4 regions of the Bradyrhizobium sp. URHC0002 genome follow, and region 4 is predicted to be linked to each of the others. Evidence: predicted binding sites of a transcription regulator. Region 4 holds the regulator's gene; each other region holds the start of a gene.
What was found. Region 4 encodes LexA, which represses DNA repair genes until DNA is damaged. Its sites were predicted from a motif close to TGTTCNNNNTGTGTTCNG; they were not measured.
Positions count from the first base shown of each region.

Region 1 (2,199 bases), 3.1 Mb from region 4:
GCGGCGCTTGTTGAGGCCGAGCTTTTCGCAGGCGATTTCGAACCGGCGTCCGATCATCCAGGCCATCGGCCCGGTGCCCTTCATCCGCGTTCCCCATTGCGAGTCGTAGTCGCGCCCGCCGCGCATGTCGCGGATCAGGGTGAAGACGTGACGGTAACGGTCGGGATAGTTCGCCATCAGCCATTCGCGAAACAGGTCGCGCACTTCCAGCGGCAGCCGCAGCAGCACGTAGCTTGCCTCCTTGACGCCGGCATGGGCTGCGGCATCGAGAATGCGCTCGATCTCGGAATCGTTCAGCGCGGGAATCACCGGGGCGACCATCACGGTCGCGGGAATGCCGGCTTCCGACAATTGCCGCAACGCCTCCAGCCGCTTCGGCGGCGTCGAGGCGCGCGGCTCCATGGTGCGCGCAAGCTTGGGATCGAGCGTGGTGACCGAAATCGCGACCTTGGCCAGATTGCGCTTCGCCATGCGCTGCAGAATATCGATGTCGCGCGTCACCAGCGCCGATTTGGTGACGATGCCGACGGGATGGCCGGCTCGATCCAGCACTTCGAGAATGCCGCGCATGATTTTGTATTCGCGCTCGATCGGCTGATAGGGATCGGTGTTGGTGCCGATCGCGATCATGCGCGGCTCGTAACCCGGGGCGGCCAGTTCCTTCTCGAGCAGTTCCGGCGCGTCCGGCTTGGCGAGCAGCTTGGATTCGAAATCGAGCCCCGGCGACAGGCCGAGAAAGGCATGGGTCGGCCGCGCGAAGCAATAGACGCAGCCGTGCTCACAGCCGCGATAGGGATTGATCGAACGGTCGAAGCCGATGTCGGGCGAGTCGTTGCGGGTGATGACCTTGCGCGAGGTATCGAGCGAAACCGTCGTCTTGAACGGCGGCAGTTCGTCCAGGCTCTGCCAGCCATCGTCGAAGGCGACCCGCGCTTCGGCCTCGAACCGGCCGCTCTGGTTGGATTGCGCCCCGCGGCCGCGCCGTCGCTTGCTTTCAATGGCGACCGCGAGCTCGGGAAAAGGTGTCGCACCCGCCGGTTCGGAGGGCGCCGTGACCGGCGGGTGCTTGAGGGCATGAGAGGATGCTGGGCTCATGAAGAGAACATAGCACGCAAATAGAACAAATCAAGAACACACATTCGCGTGTCCACCGCAACCCGGAGGCTGCTGGCTTCGTAATTCGGGGTCGTCGAAGCCTACGATCGCCGTCTCACGGCCCGTTCGATCGCAACCCAACCAGCCTGGAGCGAACAAAATGTCGAAAACGTTTCTAAAGACCGCTGCCTTCGCACTTGTTATCGCGGCCGTCACCTCGCTGGGAGCCTTGACCGCCCGGGCCGACGCCAATGCGCCGGTGTGCGCCAGGACCTACAGCGAGGGCGGGGGAACCACCCAATGCGATTTCGCCACCTATGCGCAGTGTATGGCAACAATCTCGGGGCGAGGCGGTTCGTGCTCGGACAATCCCTATCGAGGCCCGAGGATGCCGGATCGCGCTGACGGCCGCGTTCGGCGCCGCTGACTAGATCCGGCCAACCATGCCGCTTCTGGTCGCCCGCGGACAATGTTAATCCGGGCCGGGACGGACGCCGCGCGATGACCGCCGGAGGTTGCCGCAAAAAACTGCACGCCAACGGCTGCTTTGATTGTGACAAGGTGATAACAGTGCAGCGTTTTTGCCCCTATGAGCCACCGAAGCCTCATTCATGTTGAGCGTGATCATTCCAACCGAAGGCGTCGAGCAGCCCGCCGTCGCAACGCTGGCGGCGCTGGTGCCGGGCGCCGCAGCCGGCATCATCCGCGAGGTGCTGTTGGTCGACCGGGCCGGCAACGGCGTGATCGAACGGGTGGCCGACGTCGCCGGCTGCCGCTTTCTCGGGTTTGAAGGAACACGCGCCGCGGCGCTGGCCGCCGGTGCGCGCGCGGCGCGCTCGCCATGGCTCATGTTCCTGCATGCCGGCGCGGTGCTCGACAGCGGCTGGATCGAAGAGACCACGCAGTTCATCCAGAACGTATCGAGCAGCGACCGGCCGCGCGCCGGGGTGTTTCGCTACGCCCGCTCGCCCTATGCCGAAACGCGGCTGCGCGACGGCTTCAAATTCGTCGCCCGGATGATTGCCGGACCGTCGGCGGAACAGGGACTTCTGATCGCGCGCGATCATTATGAACGGCTTGGCGGCTACCGGCCGGATTCCCGCC
Region 1 covers NZ_JBSSCF010000001.1:8,495,977-8,498,175, forward strand. Annotated here, with positions in the region: gene ACVWVY_RS40960 (PA0069 family radical SAM protein) at 1-1,095, opposite strand, end outside; gene ACVWVY_RS40965 (DUF3551 domain-containing protein) at 1,256-1,522, shown strand; gene ACVWVY_RS40970 (glycosyl transferase) at 1,707-2,199, shown strand, end outside.
Region 1: ACVWVY_RS40960 (PA0069 family radical SAM protein) is a predicted target of LexA. The motif match lies at 1,117-1,134, and genes of this name have one in related genera.

Region 2 (2,199 bases), 2.4 Mb from region 4:
GATGCCGCCGGTGTCGTTGCCCTTGAACGGCGGCACCGTGTCGATGTCCCACCATTGCGCCTGCACCGGCGCGCCCGCCAGCATTCCGCCCATGGCAATCAGGCTCGCGGCCACAATTCTTCGCATCGCAGACTCCATTTCGCTTGAAGCCCACCATAGTGTGCGCCGACCGCCGTGAAAAGAATACTCAAGGCACGAGGCGGACTTAGCTGTCAGGTGTTGCCGCGCTGCACTTGACCTCGTCAGGGCTTCGCGGCACCGTCTCGGGCGTTGGTTTACCGGCGGATTCCCCATGCGCAACCTGTTCACATCCTTGAGAGCCCTCGGCCCCAAAACACTTGGCCCGATGACGGCGGTGCTCGCCCTGCTGGCCTTCAGCCATGCCGCCCAGGCCGCCAACCCGTTGGAATTGAATTTCGGGCTGTTCGGCCCGAGCTATGACGGCCGCGTCGCCGAATGCGAGCGGGCGCTGTCGACGATTGCGTCGCAGTTCCAGGAGAAGGAGGGCAAGTTCTGGAATTCGGCGCTTGTTATCACCGGCTTTGGCCGGATCCATGAAACCGCGTTCCGGCCCTGGCAATCTGACAATATTCCGCGCCGTTTCTGCAGCGGCGACGTGATGCTTAGCGACGGCAAGATGCGCACCGTGCACTATTCGATCATCGAGGATGGCGGTTTCGCCGGCTTCGGACAGGGCGTCGAATGGTGCGTGACCGGACTTGACCGCAACTGGGCGTATAGCCCGGGCTGCCGGGCCGCCCGGCCCTGATTCGCGCCCGATTGAATGGACACCCGCGGCTGGCGCTGCGGGCAATGCAATTTTGTTCTTGAAATGTTCCATCTCCCTGCTAGGCTCCCGGTAGTCGAGTAGAGGGGGCGTTGGATGCACCGATCCGTCAATATGTTGCGGCTTCTGATTTCGCTGGCGCTTGTTGTCGCCTCCGCCGGTATGGCGTCCGCCCAGGACCGCCGACAGAACGCCCCGGGCGAGTTCGATTTTTACGTCCTGGCCCTTTCCTGGTCGCCCTCGTTCTGTGAGGCGGCGGCCGAGCGCGGCAATAGCGGGCGCTCACAGGTCCAGTGCGAACGGCCCTATTCCTTCGTTGTCCACGGCCTGTGGCCGCAATATGAGCGCGGCTTTCCCGAATATTGCCAGCGGCCCTCGCCGCGGCTCGATCGCAACATCATGACCTCGATGCTGGACCTGATGCCGGCGCCCGGCCTGATCTTCAACGAGTGGGACAAGCACGGCACCTGTTCGGGCCTTGGCGCGCGGGCCTATTTCGAGAGCATCCGCAAGGCGCGCGCGGCGGTGAAGATCCCCGAGGAATTCCTGCAATTGTCGGAGCAGAAAACCGTTGCTCCGAGCGATCTCGAGGCGGCCTTCATCAGGATCAACCCGGGCCTGAGCAGTTCGGCGATTTCGGTGACCTGCTCCGGCCGGCGCCTGAGCGAAGTACGGATCTGCCTGAGCAAGGACATGCAATTTCACGCCTGCGAGGAAATCGACCGCCGCGCCTGCCGCCGCGACGAAGTGGTGATGCCGCCGGTGCGCGGCGGCTGAAGATCCTCTTCCGCCACGCCAAGGCAATATACCAAGGCATCGCGGCCCACTTGCGCAGACTACCCAGAGTTGTCTGCGTTCCCGGTCATCCACGGCTTTATCGTCGTCTGCAAAGCACGTGGATGGCCGGGATCCTTCCACGCCAAAGCTGCGTCAGGCGCTGATATCCACACTGGTGTGATCGGCGAAGCTCAGTCGTGCCGATCCATTGAAAGCAATGGAATCGTTCGAGCCCTTGAAGTTTACAGTGGTCCTGCCGAACTGCTGGGTGACGATAACATCATTCAGCGAATAACCACTGATCGCGAAATCGACGCTGTCGCTGCCGTTGTCGATCCGAACGAGATCGTTGCCGTCACCCTTGGCAAAATTGATCGTGGAATTATCACCCGATACATTGATGTGATCGTCGCCGGCGCCGCCCGTCACGGTCGAAGATCCGCCGACCCAGATCCCATCGTTGCCCGCGCCACCATCGACGACGGAATAATCATTGGTCCGCACGTTGTCATCGCCGTCGCCGGCTGAGACCGTCGCATATGAGTATGTGTGCACGCTGTCGTTACCGGTACCGGCGTCGACAACCGCATAGTCATAGGCGCTGATATTATCATTGCCCGCGCCGCCGCTCAGGT
Region 2 covers NZ_JBSSCF010000001.1:3,002,329-3,004,527, reverse strand. Annotated here, with positions in the region: gene ACVWVY_RS14465 (hypothetical protein) at 1-126, opposite strand, end outside; gene ACVWVY_RS14460 (hypothetical protein) at 347-769, shown strand; gene ACVWVY_RS14455 (ribonuclease T2 family protein) at 884-1,564, shown strand; gene ACVWVY_RS14450 (calcium-binding protein) at 1,718-2,199, opposite strand, start outside.
Region 2: ACVWVY_RS14455 (ribonuclease T2 family protein) is a predicted target of LexA. The motif match lies at 823-840, and genes of this name have one in related genera.

Region 3 (2,199 bases), 3.1 Mb from region 4:
GGCCTATAAGGCCGCGCTTTCACCCCGCATCCCTCCCGGACGAATCCAAGAGACCCTGCATGGCCGGCCATTCCCAGTTCAAGAACATCATGCACCGCAAGGGCAAGCAGGATGCCCAGAAGTCGAAACTGTTCGGCAAGCTGGCGCGGGAAATCACGGTGGCGGCCAAGCTCGGAACCCCGGACCCGGCCATGAATCCGCGGCTGCGCGCGGCCGTGATCGCGGCGCGCCAGGAAAACATGCCGAAGGACAATATCGAGCGCGCCATCAAGAAGGCGACCGGCGGCGACAGCGAGAGCTACGACGAAATCCGCTACGAGGGCTACGGCCCCGGCGGCGTCGCCGTGATCGTCGAGGCGCTGACGGACAACCGCAACCGCGCCGCCTCCGACATCCGTTCCTTCTTCGCCAAGTCCGGCGGCAATCTCGGCGAGACCGGCTCGGTCGCCTTCATGTTCGACCGCACCGGCATCATCGAATATGATTCCAGCAAAGCCTCCGACGACGCGATGCTGGATGCAGCGATCGAGGCCGGCGCCGACGATGTGGTTTCCAGCGAAGGCGGCCACGAGATCTACGCCTCGCAGGAAACCTTTCGCGAGGTCGCCAAGGCGCTGGAAGCGAAATTCGGCGAAGCCCGCAAGGCGGCGCTGACCTGGAAGCCGCAGAACACCATCGCCGTCGACGACGAGACCGGCGAGAAGCTGTTGAAGCTGATGGACCTTTTGAACGAGCACGACGACGTCCAGAACGTCTATGCCAATTTCGAGATTTCGGACGCACTGGTCGCCAAGATGGGCGGATAGGTCGTCCCTTGCGCCTCCACATTCCGCTGTCGTCGCCGGCTTGACCGGGCGATCCAGTATTCCAGAGACCTGGTTTGGTCCCGAGAAGCCGCGGCGTACTGGATCCCCGCTTTCGCGGGGATGACATGGGAAGGCGTATCGACGTCCCGGGCAGGGGATTTCCGTTCTCTTTATGTTTCGTTCACCCGGCTCTGGCGTTATCACTAGGCCATGAAACCCCCACCGATTCGCCAACCCGTTCGGATCATCGGCATCGACCCCGGCCTGCGCCGCACCGGCTGGGGCGTGATCGAGACCGAGGGCAACCGGCTCGTCTTCATCGGCTGCGGTTCGGTGGAGCCGCCGGACGATCTGCCGCTGGCCAGCCGCCTCTTGGCGATCCATGAAGGGCTCGCCACAGTGCTCGGCGATTTCAGGCCGGCGGAGGCTGCGGTCGAACAGACCTTTGTGAACAAGGACGGCGTCGCCACGCTCAAACTCGGCCAGGCGAGGGGCGTTGCCATGCTCGGGCCTGCGATGTTCGGCATATCGGTTGCGGAATATGCGCCCAATCAAGTGAAGAAGACTGTGGTCGGCGCCGGACACGCCGACAAGAACCAGATCGCTGTGATGCTGAAGATCCTGCTGCCGAAGGCCGAGCCGAAATCCGCCGACGCCGCCGATGCGCTGGCGATCGCCATCACGCACGCCCATCACCGCCAGGGCGCAGCGCTGCGGCTAAGGGTAGCGAGCCTATGATCGGCAAACTGAAAGGCCTGATCGATTCCTACGGCGAGGATTATGTGATCCTCGACGTCGGCGGCGTCGGCTATCAGGTGCATTGCTCGTCGCGCACGCTGCAGGCGCTGCCATCGCCGGGCGATGCGGCGGTGCTGTCGATCGAGACATACGTGCGCGAGGATCAAATAAAGCTATTCGGCTTCCGCACCGATACCGAGCGCGAATGGTTCCGCCTGCTGCAGACCGTGCAGGGCGTCGGCGCCAAGGTCGCACTCGCCGTGCTCTCGACGCTGCCGCCGACCGAACTCGCCAATGCGATTGCGCTGCGCGACAAGGCCGCGGTATCGCGCACGCCCGGCGTCGGCCCGAAAGTCGCCGAACGTATCGTCAGCGAATTGAAGGACAAGGCGCCGGCCTTTGCCAATGTCGATCCCGCCGTCGTGCATCTTGCTGGCGCGGTCGACGACCACCGCGCGCCGCGCCCGGTCACGGATGCGATCTCCGCGCTGGTCAATCTCGGCTACGGCCAGCCCCAGGCAGCTGCGGCCATCGCCGCTGCCTCTCGCAGCGCTGGCGAGAAGGCCGAGACGGCGCAACTGATCCGGCTGGGCTTGAAGGAATTGTCGAAATGAGTGTCGAGACCGTAGGGTGGGCAAAGCGAAGCGTGCCCACC
Region 3 covers NZ_JBSSCF010000001.1:2,320,002-2,322,200, forward strand. Annotated here, with positions in the region: gene ACVWVY_RS11000 (YebC/PmpR family DNA-binding transcriptional regulator) at 60-806, shown strand; gene ruvC (crossover junction endodeoxyribonuclease RuvC) at 1,017-1,544, shown strand; gene ruvA (Holliday junction branch migration protein RuvA) at 1,541-2,158, shown strand.
Region 3: ruvC (crossover junction endodeoxyribonuclease RuvC) is a predicted target of LexA. The motif match lies at 969-986, and genes of this name have one in related genera.

Region 4 (2,199 bases):
AAATTGACCAGTGTGAACGACGCCTCGGGGAATTGCTGCCAGATCGCGAGATCTTCGGCCGTGATAGTGAGCCAGCCGTACCGGAACATGTACCGTCCGGGCTCCGTGACGCGTCCGGCTCTCTGCCATGTAACCTTATTGACCACCGACTGCCCCTCGGCGCCGAGTTCTCGAAAACTATACCACCATGATCCGCCGGCTTGAACCGGCGGATCGCATGTGCGTCGCTTATCCGGTCACGATGAATTCGGCCGGCGGCGCTTCCGTCACCTTCGGTGTACGTTCGCCATCGGTCTGAACGACCGGCAATTGCAGCACGGTCGCGCGCTGGCCTTCGCAAAGCTGCGTCACCAGCACATGGCTTCCGTCCGGAAATTCGATCGCGTCATGGTGGCGATCGGCCACTTCGGGTTCGATCTGGTTGAACTTGCCGACGCGCCAGTCGGTGGTTCGCGTCCAGATCCAGCGGTTGTCGTATCTGACGTCCTCGGCGAACGCGAGTTCGGTGCCGGGAAGCATGCAGACCGCCACGGCTGGTTCGCGTTCCGACGCAAAGCCGCGGGTCGATGTCCCGCGGAATGTCGTGGAGATCAGCGTCTCGCCGACCTGGGCAGGCCGCGTCTTCACAGCATGCAGGCTATAGTCACACATCGGATGGCTCCCTCGTTTGAGATAGCTGACCCGTGTCTGGCAGGAGGCACAGGCCTCTATCAGAGTGGACTTGGCGCAGAGCGTTTTCTTGTTTCTGGGCATTTCTGCGACTGGCGCACTGCGTCTAAATCACAAACGCGCTAACTCAATTTGGGGTTCCAATCGCGCACAAAAAACCCCGGCCCAGGGCCGGGGCTGCCGTCGCAGGCATGTCCGCGAACCGGACGGTCAATATTTCCGGTACAGCCCGATCAGCTTGCCCTGAATCCGGACCCGGTTCGGCGGCAGGATGCGGACTTCGTAGGAGGCATTGGCCGGTTCAAGCGCAATCGAGGCGCCGCGGCGGCGGAAGCGTTTCAGCGTGGCTTCCTCCTCGTCGATCAGCGCCACCACGATGTCGCCGGTGTCGGCGGTTTCGTTGCGCTGGATCAGCGCCATGTCGCCGTCGAGAATGCCGGCGTCGACCATGGAATCGCCGCGCACTTCGAGCGCGTAATGTTCGCCGGAGCCGAGCATGTCAGGCGGCACGCTGATCGTGTGGCTGCGGGTCTGTAGCGCCTCGATCGGCGTACCGGCGGCGATCCGGCCCATCACGGGGACGGCGACCGGGCGATTGCCGTCGTCCTCGGCAGTCGGCACGCTCACCGAGCGCTTGCCGAGCGTGCCTTCGATGACGCTCGGCGTGAAGCCGCGGCGGCCGTTGCCGCCGCCGGCCCCGGCAAGCTCGGGCAGCTTGATGACTTCGATGGCGCGGGCGCGGTTGGGCAGGCGGCGGATGAAGCCGCGCTCCTCCAGCGCCGTAATGAGGCGGTGGATTCCGGATTTCGAACGCAGATCGAGCGCGTCCTTCATCTCGTCGAAGGAGGGCGGTACGCCGGCTTCTTTCAGCCGTTCGTTGATGAAACGCAGAAGTTCATACTGTTTGCGCGTAAGCATCGCGAGCAATCCCCCGGTTGGCGTCGTCTCTCGGTCTCGAATCGTCAGGGTCCATCGCGGGAGTCCCCAAAACCCCCAACCACAAACACTAGCAGTCGAAACAAATCATGAACGGACACTATATGTTCGATATGTGTTCCGCAACCACTTAATTTCAGGTGAACGCATTACGGCTTGGCCGCTCAGGGCGTCATTCCGGCAGCCGGAGCAGCTCGCAAGGCGAACCCTTGGCCGCTGCCGGCGCGAACGGCGGACGTATCACAAGTGCCCGTGCCGCAGCGAGATTCCCCAATAGGGACGAGTCCTGGTGGGTCACCGGCACCGCGACCAGCGTGCCGTCTTCGCGCGCTTCGAGGCGTGCCCGAAGATAGTCTTCGCGCTGGTCGTTGGCGGCGAGATCGCGACCCAGCAGGGCGCTTTCTCTGACGTGATGGATGCTGTCGCGGCCCGATAGCGCGCGAATCAACGGCACCAGAAACAGGAAGCCGCAGACATAGGAGGAGACGGGATTGCCGGGCAGGCCGATCACCCGCATCGCCCCCAGCCTGCCGTGCATCATCGGCTTGCCCGGCCGCATCGCTATGCGCCAGAACGCCATGGCCGTGCCCTCGG
Region 4 covers NZ_JBSSCF010000001.1:5,412,204-5,414,402, forward strand. Annotated here, with positions in the region: gene ACVWVY_RS26390 (hypothetical protein) at 1-89, opposite strand, end outside; gene ACVWVY_RS26395 (hypothetical protein) at 229-651, opposite strand; gene lexA (transcriptional repressor LexA) at 880-1,587, opposite strand; gene ACVWVY_RS26405 (molybdopterin molybdotransferase MoeA) at 1,778-2,199, opposite strand, start outside.